Regions from separate parts of the Streptomyces sp. NPDC049837 genome, predicted to be linked through region 2. Evidence: riboswitches for the same ligand, from Rfam matches in the RefSeq annotation. Region 2 holds a riboswitch; each other region holds the start of a gene.

Region 1 (4,897 bases), on a different contig from region 2:
GCATCGACTACTCGTGGGCCGTCGCCCTGCTGGTCGGCGGCCTGATCGCCGCGCCCATCGCCGCATGGCTGGTACGCCACGTGCCGCCGCGCATCCTCGGGTCGGCGGTCGGCGGCCTGATCGTCCTCACCAACGTCCGGACGCTGCTGCGCAGCGACTGGCTCGGCGCCGGCGACGCCGCCCAGTGGGCGGTCTACGCCCTCATCTACCTGCTCTGGGCGGCGGCTCTGGCGTACTCCTTCAAGGAACACCGCCGCCAGTCGGCACAGCCCTCGGCGACCGTGGCCGGCGTCCCCGCCCAGGTCAAGTGACGGCCGCCGCGCTCGGGACGGCGACCGCCCGGGCCCAGGGGCGTGACACACCCCTGCGCATCGCGCGGGACGTCGCGGAGGACCTGGCCGCCGACGCGATCGCCCGGGACCGGGCCGGCAGGCCGCCCGTCGACGAGGTGGCCCGGCTGCGCGAGGCCGGGCTCCTGGCGGCCCTCGTGCCACCGGGCCGTACGCACGGCGTCGACTGGCGCACCGGCTGCGCCGTCGTGCACGAGATCGCCACGGCGGACAGCTCCGTGGGCGAGTTGCTCGCCCGCCACTACGTGCACGCCTGGAGCGGACGCTTCTACGCCACGGCCCACCGCGCCGCCGCTCTCGAACGGGACACCGCGCGCGACCAGTTGCTGTGGGCCGGCGGCGTGCGCACCGCCGCCCCGGACGGCGGCGTCCCGGACCTCACCCTGACCCCGCTCCACTCCGGGTACCTGCTCAACGGCCGGCGGGCCGTGGACACGGCCGTGACCGTCGCCGACCGGTTCGTCGTGGACGCCCTGTGCGCCGTGACGGGTGACGTCCTGGTCGTACGGGTGCCGTCCGGCCGTCCCGGAGTGTCCGTCGAACCCGCCCGGGACCGGCTCGGCCAGCGGGTCGCAGGCGCGGGCCGCGTGGCCTTCGACCGGGTGGCCGTCGCGCCCGCGCAGGTCCTCGGCCCCCGGCCGTACGACGAGGAGTCGACCGCGCCCTTCACCGCGCTCGCCGCCCCCGCGCTGCGGCTCGCCCTGTGCCACGTCGGCCTGGGCATCGCCGAAGGCGCCCTCTCCGAGGCGCGTGACGCCTGCCCCGGTGGCCGGCTGCCCGCCACCGGCCCGGACGTCCTCCTCGCGTTCGGGGAACTGGCCTCGGCGGCCCGGACCGCCGCGGCCGTCGTCGAACGGGCGACGGCGGCGATGGCCGGCGCCCTGGAGGCGGGACCGCACATCGACGCGGACGAGCCCGCCGACGTCGCCGCCCTCGTCGCCACGGCCGAGACGGTCACGGCCGAGGCCGCCCTGCACATCACCACGCGGGTGCCGGAACTCGCCGACGCCCCCGGCCTCGACCGGTTCTGGCGCAACGCCCGCGTCCTGACGGCCGACCGCTCCACGGCTCACCGGCTCCGCGACATCGGTGAGCACTACCTCAACGGGGCGTACCGGCCGGGTTGAGGACGCACTCGGCGCAGTAACCGGCTCCGGGCACGCGGTAGTAGAGGCAGCAGCTACGGCGCCGGTACGTCAGCGGCCTGGCGGTGAAGGCGCCGGCGCTGGCGAGCGGTTCGCGTGCCAGCAGGGCGGTGACCAGCGGCAGCGGGGGGTAGGGTGCCTCGGGGGCATGGGCGGTGAGCACCCGGACGGCGCCGATGAGCGCGGAGGCGGCGTTGCCCCGCAACACGTGCGGGGACAGCGCGGAGTGCTCCCGCAGCGCGTCGCCCAGCGGCAGCAGGTTGCGTACGACGACGGTCCCGTGCAGGGCCAGGGGCAGGTCGTCACCCGCCACCCAGGACACCTCCGGCAGCCACAGGTCGATCGGGCCGGACTCGGCCGGGCGCCACCACAGGCGGTCGGGCGCGAGGTCGGGCGCGCGCCCGGTGAGCGCGGCGGTGGCCAGGGCGACCGACCACAGCCGGGCGGCCGTCCCGATGTGCAGGGTCGAGGCGGCGACCCGCCGCTGCCCGGCCCCGAGCCGCTGCCCGGTGCCGAGCCGCCGGCCGACCGCCGCCACGTACGCGTCCAGCGCCCCGTCCCGGTCCGTGTACAGGTCGGTGAGCGGCCGGAAGCGTGCGGCGTCGGCGCGGGGCCCCCACGCCACGGCGAAGTAGGGGCCGACGGCTCGGACCCGTGCGAGGACGTCGGGGCTGGGACCGCCGTCCGGCGACGATCCGTCACACACGCGCGGGCACACGGGTGCCACCGTCCTCTCGGTCGTGGGGTCGAAGGCAGGATGGCAGAAGCACCGCGCCGCACACCAGGTCCGCCCGGTGTCACCGGCCACGTAGTATCGCCTGGTCATCACCGCGACGGGAGACAGGAAGCCGGTGCGATTCCGGCACGGTCCCGCCACTGTGACCGGGGAGTGGAACCCTTCGAGAAGGCCACTGCGCACCACGCGCGGGAAGGCCGGGGGAACGTCGATCCGGGAGTCAGGACACTGGCCTGTCGCGGGCCCGTTCCGAGGAGCGCGGACTCCCCAGGAGGCTTTACGTGTACGACGGCACGCCCCGTCCCCATTTGTTCCCCCGTTCCCTTTTCTCCCCCGCCCGCCCGCGCCGCCGCGCCGGGCGCGCCGTGGCGCTGGCCGTCGCCCTGTCGGCGACCCTGCTGGCCGGCTGCGGCGGCCCCGAGCGGGCAGCCGACGACCGGAAGGCCACCGCGCCGTCCGGGCAGGGCTTCCCGGTCACCATCGACAATTGCGGCACCCGCACGACGTACGACAAGCCGCCCTCCCGGGTGGTCACCATCCACCAGCACCCGGCCGAACTGATGCTGGCACTGGGGCTGAAGGACCGGATGGTCGGCACCGCCTTCCCCGACTCTGCCGTCCTGCCCCAGTTCCGGAAGGACTTCGAGGCCATCCCGGAGCTGGCGGAGAAGGAACCGTCCTTCGAGAAGGTCCTGGAGGCCGGGCCGGACTTCGTCTACGGCGGCTACGGCAGCGCGTTCGCCGAGAACGAGGGCCGCTCCCGCAAGGCGTTCGCCGACGCGGGCATCGACACCTACCTCAACCGCGAGTACTGCGGGAAGAAGCGGGTGTCCATGCAGGACACCTACGACGAGATCCGCACCATCGGCTCGGTCTTCGGCGTGCGGGACCGCGCCGACCGGCTCGTCGCCGACCTCCAGGGACGTATCGCCAGGACCACCGAGGCGGTGAAGGGCGCGCCCGCCGTGCCCGTGTTCGTGTACGACAGCGGCGACAAGTCGGCGTTCACGGCGGGCGGCAAGAGCCTGGGCACCGAGATCATCCGGCTGGCCGGCGGCCGGAACGTCTTCGACGACCTCGACGAGGTCTTCGGGGACGCCTCCTGGGAGCAGGTCGTGGCCCGCAAGCCCGAGGTGATCGCCATCTACGACTACGCGGGCGCCGACAACGTGGAGCGGAAGAAGAAGTTCCTGCTCTCGCAGCCGGCCCTCGCGGACGTCCCGGCCGTGAAGAACAAGCGGTTCGTGGTGCTGCCGCTGACCGCGACCCTGGTCGGCGTACGGCCGCCGTACGCGGTCGAGGACCTGGCGCGCGCACTGCACCCGGAGAGGTTCCGGTGACGGGCCCGGCGAAGGCCACGACCGGTCCCGCGCCCACCGGCCGCCCGCAGCGGCGGAGCGAACCCGCCTTCGCCGTGACCCTTGCCGTCCTCGGCGTCCTGCTCCTGGCGTCGGTCACGGCGGGCATGGCCATCGGTTCGGTCCACGTACCGCCCGGCGAGGTGTGGGGCATCGTGACGCACGCGCTGGGCGCCGACTGGTCGGAGCCGGTGTGGTCCCGGGCGCGCGAGACGATCGTCCTGGACGTGAGGGCGCCGCGTGTGCTCCTCGGGGCGGTGACGGGCGCCGGGCTCGCGGTGGTGGGCACCGCCATGCAGGCGCTGGTGCGCAACCCGCTCGCGGAGCCGTACCTGCTGGGTGTGTCGTCGGGCGCGTCGCTGGGTGCCGTCGTGGTGATCGTCTTCGGGGTGAGCCTGTTCGGGCCGGTGTCGCTGTCGGTGGCCGCGTTCGCCGGGGCGCTGCTCACGCTGCTGCTCGTGTACAGCACGGCGCGCGCAGGCGGCCGTATCACCTCGGTGCGGCTCGTGCTGTCGGGCGTGGCCGTCGCGGCGGTGCTCACGGCCGTGATGGACCTGCTGCTGCTCACCTCCGACCGGGGCAACGAGGCGCGTGCCGTGCTCGCCTGGACGCTCGGCGGCCTGGGCGGCGTCCAGTGGGGCACGCTGTGGCTGCCGGCCGCCGCCCTGCTGGCCGGCATCGGTGTCCTGCTGGTGCAGGCGCGCTCGCTGAACCTGCTGCTGGCGGGCGAGGAGGCGGCCACGACGATGGGGCTGGACGTGGCGCGGTTCCGGGCCCGGATGTTCGTCCTGCTGTCGCTGGTCACCGGCGTGCTGGTGGCGGCGGCCGGGCCGATCGGCTTCGTCGGCCTGATGCTGCCGCACATCGTGCGGCTCTTCGTCGGCGGGGACCACCGCCGGGTGCTGCCGACGGCCGCGCTGGCCGGGGCGGTGTTCCTCGTCTGGGCCGACATCGCCGCCCGTACGGTCGCCGCGCCGATGGAGATCCCCGTCGGTGTCCTGACGGCGCTGTGCGGCGGGCCGTTCTTCCTGTGGCTGATGCACCGGGACGCCCGGCGGGACACCGGCGGAGGTGTGGGATGACCGCGACCGAGCTGACCGTCGAGGGCGTCACGCTCAGCGCCGGAGCGCGCCGTCTCGTACGGGACGTGTCCCTGACCGCCCGGCCCGGTGAGGTGATCGGCCTGGTGGGTCCCAACGGCAGCGGCAAGTCCAGTCTGCTGCGCGCCGTTTACCGCGTCCTGCGCCCCGATTCCGGGTGCGTACGGGTGGACGGGGCCGACGCCTGGTCGCTGCCGGTGCGGCGGCT
Region 2 (4,897 bases):
CCGGTACGGTCTGCCCCTGGCCGTCCGGGTTGAGGTCGTTCACGGACAGGTGGCGCAGCAGCCAGTACTGGGGCTGGCTCGTGCCCAGCCGCGCCAGCTCGCCGCGGATGTATCCGATCACCGCGTCGTTGGCGACTCCGGTCCAGTAGCCGATCGGCTGCTTGGCCAGTTCCATGTCGGCGTGGTCCATGCCGTGTTCTCCCCTGGTCCGCACCCGTCGCCCTCATGCGACGCGGTGCATTGATCGCAACGTAGGACCTCAAGCGCGCTTCAGGTCAAGCGCCCTTGTGCGCCGGAGCGCCGAGCACCCGGATGTGCGGGCGTCCGGTCGCGTCGGGGTCGGTCACCTCTGCCCGTACGCCGTAGACGTCGGCGATCAGCGTCTCGGTCAGTACGTCCCGGGGTGTGCCCGTGGCGACGACCCGGCCTCGCCGGAGGACCACGACGTGGTCGCAGTACATCGCGGCGAGGTTGAGGTCGTGCAGGGCGACCACGCTGGTGATGGCGAGTGTGCGGACGAGGTGCAGCAGCTCGTGCTGGTGCTGGATGTCGAGGTGGTTGGTCGGCTCGTCGAGGAGGAGTTCGCGCGGCTCCTGTGCCAGGGCGCGGGCGATCTGGACGCGCTGGCGCTCGCCTCCGGAGAGGGTGTGCCAGGGCTGGTCGGCCCGGTCGGCGAGGCCGGTGCGTTCCAGGGCGTCGCCGACGGCCCGCTCGTCCGCCTCCGCCGGGGGCGCCCAGGGGCGCCGGTGCGGGATGCGCCCGAGCCGTACGACGTCGGTGACGGTCAGCTCGACGAGGGTGTCCGCCTGCTGTTCGACGACGGCCACCCGCCGGGCGACGTCCCTGCGGCGCAGGCTGCCCAGAGGCCTGCCGTCGAGGGTGACCACTCCGGAGGCGGGGGCCAGCACGCCGCAGAGGAGGCGCAACAGGGTGGACTTTCCCGAGCCGTTGGGGCCGAGGAGGCCGGTCATGACTCCGGGGGGCGGCGTGATGCTGACGCCGTCGAGGATCGGTGTGCCGGCGGCGGCGCGTGAGACGTGATCGGCGCTGAGGGTCATCGGTGGGCTCTCCGGGTGCGGTACAGGACGAGTACGAAGGCGGGCACGCCGACCAGTGAGGTCACGACGCCGACCGGCACCTCCTGCGGTTCGATGACGGTCCGGGCGAGGGTGTCGATCCACACCAGGAAGACGGCTCCGCCCAGCGCGGCGGCGGGCAGCAGCCGGGCGTGTCCGGGGCCGACGAGGGCGCGGGCGGCGTGCGGCAGCACCAGGCCGACGAAGCCGATGGCGCCGGCCGAGCTGACGAGGGCCGCCGTGAGCAGTGCGGTGACGCAGAGCAGCACCAGCCGCGCCCGGCCGACGTTCACGCCCAGGGTGGCTGCCGCGTCCTGGCCGAAGGCGAAGGCGTCCAGCGTCCTGCCGTGGGCCAGGCAGACGGCCAGCGTGAGGGCGAGGGCGGCCAGGCACAGCCACACGTCGGTCCAGCCGGCGCCGCTGAGCGAGCCGAGCAGCCAGAACAGCACGCCGCGCGTCGTTTCGGCGTCGGCGGACGTGACCACGACGAAGGAGGTGAGCGCGGAGAACAACTGCATCGCGGCGACGCCGGACAGCACGACCCGGTCGGTGGTTCCGCCCAGGGTATGGCTCAGCAGCAGCATCGCGGCGAACGAGCACACCGCGCCCACGAAGGCGCCCCCGGAGACGGACAGGGCTCCGCCGCCGGCACCGAGGACGACCACGACGACCGCTCCGGTGGAGGCCCCGGACGAGACACCCAGGACGAAGGGGTCGGCGAGCGGGTTGCGCAGCAGCGACTGCATCACCGCCCCGCACAGCGCCAGCCCGGCACCGCACACGGCGGCCAGCAGGGTGCGCGGCAGCCGCAGGTTCCACACGATCCCGTCGCGGATCGGTGTGAGGCCGGAGGCGTCCCCGCCGAGGTGGGACGCCACGACGGACCAGACGTCGGCGACGACGATGTCGGCCGGGCCGATGGTGATGGCGAGGGCGACGGACGCGGCGAGTGCCGCGAGCCCCGCCGCCGTTCGCAGCAGGGCGGCGGTCACTTAGACAGGCCGAACTCGCGGAGCGCGGCGGCGACCTGTTCGATGCCCTCCACCGTGCGGATGGTGGGGTTCATGGCCTGGCCGCTGAGGAGGACGTACCGCTTGTGCTTGACGGCGTCCATGTTCCTCGTGACCGGGTTGGACTCCAGGAACTCGATCTTCTTGGCGGCGCTCTCCCCGGTCTGGGCCTTGCGGGTGAGGTCGCCGATCACCAGGACGTCGGGGTTGCGGTCGGCCACGGTCTCCCAGTTGATCTGCGGCCATTCCTCGGTGGTGTCGTCGAAGACGTTCTTGGCGCCGACTTCGCGGGTGATGACGCCGGGGGCGCCGCAGCACCCGGCCATGTAGGGGGAGTTCGCGTCGGAGAACCAGTACAGCAGAGTGACCTTCGAGGCATCGAGTCCCTTGGTCGCCTTGGCGACACGCGACGTGAGGCTCGCGACCAGGTCCTCGCCGCGCTTCTCCTCACCGAAGACGCGGGCGAGGTCGCGTACCTCCCCGTACACGGTGTCCATGGTCAGCGGCTTGGTGCGGACGCCGTCACCGTCGCCGCTGTTGTCCTTGCCCACGCAGTCGGACGGGGAAAGGTAGGTGGGCACGCCGAGCTTCGCGAACTGCTCGCGCGTGGCCACGCCGCCCTTGCCGAGGGTGGAGGCGAACGAGGCGGCGACGAAGTCGGGTTCGGTGTCGAGGACCTTCTCGAAGGAGGGGTTGTTCTCGGCGAGCCGGGTCACGCCCGCGTTCGCCTTCTCCAGGCCCTTCATGACGGGGTCGGTCCAGGTGGCGGTTCCGGCCATCCGGTCGGCGAGACCGAGGGACAGCATGATCTCGGTGGTGCCCTGGTTGAGCGAGACGGCCCGGCGCGGCCCGTCCCCCTTGATCTCCACCTTCTGTCCGCAGTTGTCCAGTACGCGGATGCCGGCCTGCGCCGGTGAGGGGGACGTGCCGGAGGCACCCCCGCAGCCGGTCAGGAGGAGGGCTCCGCACAGGAGCGCGGCGAACGAGGCGGTCGGGCGTGTGATGGGCACAGCGAAGTCCTCAGCGTCGAGGGCCCATGCGCGGGGCCCGTCCGTACGTGTTCGCCAGCAGGTCTTCGGACTCGGGATCATCCGGGCGCGGCGCCTTCCCGGGCCGGTCTCCGGCCCAGTGGCTGTGGTTGCCACGCCCGTCACCCTCACCGCTGCGCGTCAGTTCCGGATTCGCACCGGATTCCCTGACTCACGTACACGCGTACGGAGTACGACTGGCCTGCGCAAGCTACCACGGGTGCCCACTCGCGCTCACGCGCCGAGGACTCCGAGCAGGCGGGTGACCTCATGGGCCATGGCCGTACGCCCGGCACCGAGGTAGTGGCGTGTGTCGGCCACCATGGGGTCCGCGTCGAGAGCCCGGCGGGCGGCGCCGGTGAAGACCCGGTTCAGGTGGGTGGCGATGTTGACCTTGGTCATGCCGTGGCCCACGGCCGTGGCGAGGCCGTGGTCCGCGACCCCCGACGAGCCGTGCAGCACCAGGGGTACGGGGACGGCGGTACGCAGCGCGGCGATCAGGGCGAAGTCCGGTGCGGCGTCGCGGGTGAGCATGGCGTGCGAGGTGCCCACGGCCACCGCCAGGGCGTCCACGCCCGTGGCCGCGACGAAGGCCGCCGCCTCGTCCGGGTCGGTGCGGGCGCCCGGGGCGTGCACGCCGTCCTTGCCGCCGACCTCGCCCAGTTCGGCCTCCACCCAGACACCGGACGCGTGGCAGCGGGCCCGTATGCCGGCCATGGCGCGGACGTTCTCCTCGTACGGCAGGGTCGATGCGTCGTACATCACCGACGTGAAGCCCAGCGACACCGCTTCGGCGACGAGCTCCGGCGAGGTCGCGTGGTCCAGGTGGACGGCCACCGGAACCGTCGCGGCGCGGGCGACGGCCAGCGTCGCCGTGCCGATCGGGGTGAGCGCGCCGTGGTAGCGGGCGGCGTTCTCGCTGATCTGGAGGACCACGGGGGCGCCCGCCGCTTCGGCGCCCGCCACGATGGCCTCGGCGTGTTCGAGCTGGATGACGTTGAAGGCCCCGACGCCCCTTCCGGCGCGTGCGGCGGGGGTGACGATGTCGGCCGTCCCTACGAGGGGCATGGTGCTTCTCCTGGTGTACGGGGCAGGGGCGTTGAGGGTGACGGCGACACCGCTCCCGAACGGCGGGCCAGGAGGTCCTGGGCGAGGTACGCCGCGCCCATGCAGCCCGCCCGGTCGCCGAGCCGGGCCGCGACGACCTGGGGCACGGCCCGGAAGCGGGCCTGGAACGTGAGGCGTTCGGCGAGCGCGGCGCGCAAGGGGGCGAGACAGGACTCGCCGGCCCCGGACAGGCCGCCGCCGATGACGACGCGCTCCGGGTCGTACAGGGTGATCGCGGTGGTCAGCGCGTCGGCGAGGGCCTCGACCGCCTCGGACCAGATGGCGGCGGCCTTGGCGTCCCCCGCTTGGGCCCGGCCCTGGACGTCCCTGGCGGTGATGCCGCACCGGCCGGTGGCACGGGAGTAGCGGCGGGCGATGGCGGAGGCGGACGCCACGGTCTCCAGGCAGCCCCGCGCGCCGCAGTGGCAGCGTTCTCCCCCGGGCCGCACCACGAGGTGCCCCAGCTCCCCGGCGCCGCCATGGCCACCGGTCAGGGCCCGGGCCCGGCCCCCGGTGAACACGGCGGCGGCGATCCCGGTGCCGACCGGCACGAAGAGGAAGTCGCCGCAGCCCCGCCCGGCGCCGGCCCTGGCCTCCGCGAGGCCGCCGGCCCGGACGTCGTGCCCGAACGCGACGGGCAGGTCGAGGTGTTCGGCCAGCCAGTCCTTGACGGGTA
Region 3 (4,897 bases), on a different contig from region 2:
GGCGTACGGGCCGAGCACGGCGGCGATGATGAAGGCGGTCCTCGCCGGGCGCAACAAGCCGATCCGGCCCATGGCCGTGGTGGCCAAGAGCGGCGTCCTGGAGGTCGACGGCCAGTTCGGGCCGGCCACCTGCGCCGCGCTCCAGCGGGCGCTGAACGACAAGGCCAAGGCGGGGCTGGAGGTGGACGGCGCCTTCGGGCCGCTGACCATCACGGCCCTCCAGCGTTACGTGAAGGCCAAGGCGGACGGCATCGTCGGTCCGGAGACCATCACCGCCCTCCAGCGTCACCTCGGTTCCGCGCTGAGCGGCACCTGGGACGCCGACACCACCCGCCTGCTCCAGAAGGCCCTGAACGCGGGCTCCTTCTGACGCGAGCAGCACCGACCGGGAGACCGGGGGGCCGGGCGTCACACGAGGGGACGCCCGGCCCCGCTGTCCCGGCCACCCCACGCGAGAGTCCAGGGAGGACGGCAGATGGACGCAGCGGCGGCCCAGGCCGCAGCCGCCTACAAGGTGGCCATCACCGAGCAGAAGAAGGGCCAGGTCCTCGTCTTCGACCGGACGGCCCAGTTCACCGACGCCAATGTGCGGTGGAGCTTCAGCACGGGCAACGCGCCCGGCTGGGACCACCCGTTCGAGGTCCGCTTCAGGCTGACCCAGCGGTACGGGGCCATCGCCCTGATGACGTTCGGCAAACCGGGCGAGGGCCGGGCCGGCATCGTCAACATGACGGGCAAGACCCACCTGACCCGCGCCGACCTGATGTGGTCGGCCCGCATCACCAGCTACCCGCACAGCATCGAGCGCGTGCCCCACGCCGGCACGGTCGTCGTGGCCGGCTCACGGGACCGGCTGCACGTCTTCGGCCCCTCCAGCAGCGACCCGGCCACGCTCAAGGAGGTGCAGACGCTCACATTCACCAAGGCCCACGGGGTGCTGTGGGACGAGCAGAACGAGCTGCTGTGGGTCACCGGCGGCACGCTGATCCGCACGTACCGCGTCAAGGGCACGCTGCGCGCCGCGCGGCTGGAGAAGCACGGCCCCGACATCACCATCGCCGGGAACGGCCACGACATCCAGCCCGACTACGCCCGGCCGGGCACCCTGCTGGTCACCGACAGCCACCGTGTGTACTCGGTCGACAAAGCGACCCGGGCCGCCACCGTCATCGCCAGGATGCCGTATGTGAAGTCCTACGTCCGGCACGCCGGCGGCCAGGCGATGTGGACGGCCGACCCCGACATCGAGGACTCGGTCTGGGGCGGTTCGACCGTCCACTTCTCCGCCGGGGGCAACCGCACCCGGCAGGGCGCCCAGATCTACAAGGCGCGGATCTACACCACCCGGTTCCAGTGAGCCGACCGCGGTGCGGCACGGTGTGCTCCCGGCCGCCCGGCCGCCGGAGCACACCGACTGCGCCCCGGCCGGCGCGCGGGTAGCCTCGGGCGTGTCCGACACTCCTGCCGGGAGGCACCGTTGAGAATGCTCATCAACGTACCCGAGACCGTCGTCGCCGACGCGCTGCGCGGGATCGCGGCCGCGCATCCCGAACTCACCGTGGACGTGGAGAACCGGGTCGTCGTACGGCGCGACGCGCCGGTCGCCGGGAAGGTGGCCCTGGTGTCGGGGGGCGGGTCCGGGCACGAGCCGCTGCACGCCGGGTTCGTCGGGCCGGGGATGCTGGCGGCCGCCTGTCCCGGCGAGGTGTTCACCTCCCCCGTGCCGGACCAGATGGTGCGGGCGGCGGCGGCCGTGGACAGCGGGCAGGGCGTGCTGTTCGTCGTCAAGAACTACACCGGCGACGTCCTGAACTTCGAGATGGCGGCCGAGCTCGCCGAGGACGAGGGCGTGCAGGTCGCCAAGGTCCTGGTGGACGACGACGTGGCCGTGTCGGACAGTACGTACACGGCGGGGCGGCGCGGGACCGGAGCGACGCTGTTCGTGGAGAAGATCGCGGGCGCGGCCGCCGAGGAGGGTGCCCCGCTGGAGCGGGTGGAGGCGATCGCCCGCCGGGTGAACGCGAGTTCGCGCAGTTTCGGCGTGGCGCTGAGCGCCTGCTCCACGCCCGCGAAGGGCAGCCCGACGTTCGACCTGCCACCCGGTGAGCTGGAGTTGGGCATCGGGATCCACGGCGAGCCGGGCCGGGAGCGGCGGCCCATGATGACCGCGCGGGAGATCGCCGACTTCGCGGTGGACGCCGTGCTGGAGGACCTGAGGCCGAGCGGCCCGGTGATGGTGCTCGTCAACGGCATGGGGGCGACGCCGTTGCTGGAGCTGTACGGGTTCAACGCCGAGGTCCAGCGGGTGCTGGGCGAGCGGGGCGTGGCCGTGGCCCGTACGCTGGTCGGCAACTACGTGACCTCGCTCGACATGGCCGGCTGCTCGGTGACCCTGTGCCAGGCGGACGAGGAAATGCTGCGGCTGTGGGACGCGCCGGTGCGGACGGCCGCACTGCGGTGGGGAATGTGAGGCCCGTGATGCTCGACGCGGAGTTCTTCCGGCGCTGGATGACGACCGCGGCCGCCGCCGTGGACCGGGAGGCCGGCCGGCTCACCGAGCTGGACTCGGCGATCGGTGACGCCGACCACGGGGCCAATCTGCAACGCGGTTTCGCCGCGGTGGTCAAGGCCCTGGAGGACGAGCCGCCCGGCACGCCGGGGGCCGTGCTCACGCTCGCGGGGCGGCAGCTCATCTCGACGGTCGGCGGCGCGTCGGGTCCCTTGTACGGGACGCTGCTGCGGCGCACCGGCAAGGCGCTGGGCGACGCCGCCGAGGTGGCGCCGGTGCAGCTCGCCGAGGCGCTGCGCGCGGGTGTGGCGGCGGTGGCGCAGCTCGGCGGGGCGGCGGCCGGGGACAAGACGATGCTGGACGCGCTGGAGCCGGCCGTCGAGTCGCTGGCCGAGTCGCTCGGCGAGTCGTTCGCGGCGGCGGCCGAGGCCGCGAACCAGGGCGCCCTCGCGACCGTACCGATGCTCGCCCGCAAGGGCAGGGCCAGCTATCTCGGTGAGCGCAGCGTAGGTCACCAGGACCCGGGCGCCACGTCCTCGGCCCTGCTGATCGCCGCCCTCGCCGAGGCGGAGGGCACGCGGTGAGCGCGCGGGTGGGCATCGTGCTCGTCTCGCACAGCGCGGCGGTCGCGTCGTCCGTCGCCGAGCTGGCCCGTGGCCTCGCGGGCGGCGGCGGGACGGTGCCGGTGGCGGCGGCGGGCGGCACTCCGGACGGGGGGCTCGGCACCAGCGCGGAGCTGATCACCCAGGCGGCGACGGAGGTCGACGGCGGGGCGGGCGTGGCCGTCCTGGTGGACCTGGGCAGCGCGGTCCTGACGGTGAAGGCCCTGCTCGCGGAGGGCGACGAGCTGCCCGACGGTACGCGGCTGGTGGACGCTCCTTTCGTGGAGGGCGCGGTGGCGGCGGTGGTCACCGCGTCGGCGGGCGGTGACCTGGACGCGGTGGTGACGGCCGCGTCGGAGGCGTACGGCTACCGCAAGGAGTGACGGCGTCCGGTGGGTGCAGCCGGTGCCCGCACCGGTGTGCGGGTTGTGATGTACCTGGTCAAAGCACTACTGTCGCAGGGCCTTGGTGTACGGGAAACCGGTGCGGTACCGGTGCGGCCCTCGCCACTGTGATCGGGAAGTCCGGCTCCACTCCCTGGGAATCCACCCCGGGAAGCCACTGGAACACCGCGGGAGACCGCGGGGTCCGGGAAGGCGGAGTCGCGGCGGCATGCCCCCATGCCATCCCGTCAGCCAGGAGACCGGCCAGGGCGCGTTGTCCATCCACGAGGTGCTGGAGAGGGTCTCCCACATCATGCATATCGCCGAGGGGTATCTGCCCCCTGCGCACGCGGTCGCCTGGACCGTCGCCGCCGCTCCCTTCGTCGCCCATGGCGTCCGGGCCCTGACCCGGGAGGTCAAGGCCAATCCCGAATCGACTCTCCTGCTCGGCGCGTCCGGTGCCTTCACCTTTGTCCTGTCCGCCCTGAAGATCCCTTCGGTGACGGGCAGTTGCTCGCACCCGACCGGTACGGGACTGGGCGCGATCCTGTTCCGGCCGCCGATCATGGCGGTGCTGGGCACCATCACGCTGCTCTTCCAGGCGCTGCTGCTGGCGCACGGCGGCCTGACGACCCTGGGCGCCAACGCCTTCTCGATGGCGATCGTCGGGCCGTGGGCGGGCTTCGGCACCTACTGGCTGCTGCGCCGCTTCGACGTGCCGCTGATGGTGAGCGTCTTCTTCGGCGCGTTCGTCGCCGACCTGTCCACGTACTGCGTCACCAGCGTGCAGCTCGCGCTGGCGTTCCCGGACCCGGGCAGCGGTGTCGCCGGTGCGCTGGCGAAGTTCGGCGGGATCTTCGCCGTCACGCAGATTCCGCTGGCCGTCAGCGAGGGCCTGCTCACCGTGCTGGTGATGCGGCTGCTGATGCAGTCCAGCAAGGGCGATCTGGCCCGCCTCGGTGTCCTGCCGGTGAAGAAGGAGGCCGTGGTCCGATGAGCCGTAACGCCAGGATCAACACACTGCTGCTGCTCGTCGTGGTGGCGCTCGCCGTCCTCCCGCTCGCGCTGGGCATGGGCGACCACAAGGAGGAGCCGTTCACGGGCGCCGACGCCCAGGCCGAGACGGCCATCACCGAGCTGAAGCCGGATTACGAGCCGTGGTTCAGCCCGCTGTACGAACCGCCGTCGGGTGAGGTGGAGTCCGCGCTGTTCGCGCTCCAGGCCGCCATCGGGGCGGGCGTGCTGGCGTACTACTTCGGTCTGCGGCGCGGTCGCCGGCAGGGCGAGGCGCAGGCGCGCGCGGGCGCCGGCACGGCCGATGCCGGTGCCTCGGACGCCAAGGCCGCGGACGTGGCGGTGGCAACCGAGGGCGCCTCGCTCGCTGACGCGGGCGGCGCCGACGC

Evidence for each region. A riboswitch is a leader RNA that binds a small molecule or an ion and turns the genes downstream of it on or off. The one in region 2 is predicted to bind cobalamin.
Region 1: linked by a shared signal. The riboswitch ahead of AB0J57_RS06365 (ABC transporter substrate-binding protein) and the one ahead of AB0J57_RS02545 (ABC transporter substrate-binding protein) in region 2 are both predicted to bind cobalamin.
Region 3: linked by a shared signal. The riboswitch ahead of AB0J57_RS07200 (energy-coupling factor ABC transporter permease) and the one ahead of AB0J57_RS02545 (ABC transporter substrate-binding protein) in region 2 are both predicted to bind cobalamin.

What each region holds. Positions count from the first base shown of each region.
Region 1 is NZ_JBFAMP010000002.1:398,542-403,438, reverse strand. Features, by position in the region: gene AB0J57_RS06380 (sulfite exporter TauE/SafE family protein) at 1-311, shown strand, start outside; gene AB0J57_RS06375 (acyl-CoA dehydrogenase) at 308-1,477, shown strand; gene AB0J57_RS06370 ((2Fe-2S)-binding protein) at 1,452-2,321, opposite strand; cobalamin riboswitch at 2,298-2,483, shown strand; gene AB0J57_RS06365 (ABC transporter substrate-binding protein) at 2,513-3,571, shown strand; gene AB0J57_RS06360 (iron ABC transporter permease) at 3,568-4,671, shown strand; gene AB0J57_RS06355 (ABC transporter ATP-binding protein) at 4,668-4,897, shown strand, end outside.
Region 2 is NZ_JBFAMP010000001.1:550,363-555,259, forward strand. Features, by position in the region: gene AB0J57_RS02530 (MarR family winged helix-turn-helix transcriptional regulator) at 1-190, opposite strand, end outside; gene AB0J57_RS02535 (ABC transporter ATP-binding protein) at 276-1,058, opposite strand; gene AB0J57_RS02540 (iron chelate uptake ABC transporter family permease subunit) at 1,055-2,068, opposite strand; gene AB0J57_RS02545 (ABC transporter substrate-binding protein) at 2,065-3,096, opposite strand; cobalamin riboswitch at 3,135-3,331, opposite strand; gene AB0J57_RS02550 (class II fructose-bisphosphate aldolase) at 3,349-4,182, opposite strand; gene AB0J57_RS02555 (ROK family protein) at 4,170-4,897, opposite strand, start outside.
Region 3 is NZ_JBFAMP010000002.1:594,922-599,818, reverse strand. Features, by position in the region: gene AB0J57_RS07225 (peptidoglycan-binding protein) at 1-370, shown strand, start outside; gene AB0J57_RS07220 (DUF6528 family protein) at 476-1,357, shown strand; gene dhaK (dihydroxyacetone kinase subunit DhaK) at 1,478-2,470, shown strand; gene dhaL (dihydroxyacetone kinase subunit DhaL) at 2,479-3,093, shown strand; gene dhaM (dihydroxyacetone kinase phosphoryl donor subunit DhaM) at 3,090-3,494, shown strand; cobalamin riboswitch at 3,533-3,778, shown strand; gene AB0J57_RS07200 (energy-coupling factor ABC transporter permease) at 3,808-4,491, shown strand; gene AB0J57_RS07195 (energy-coupling factor ABC transporter substrate-binding protein) at 4,488-4,897, shown strand, end outside.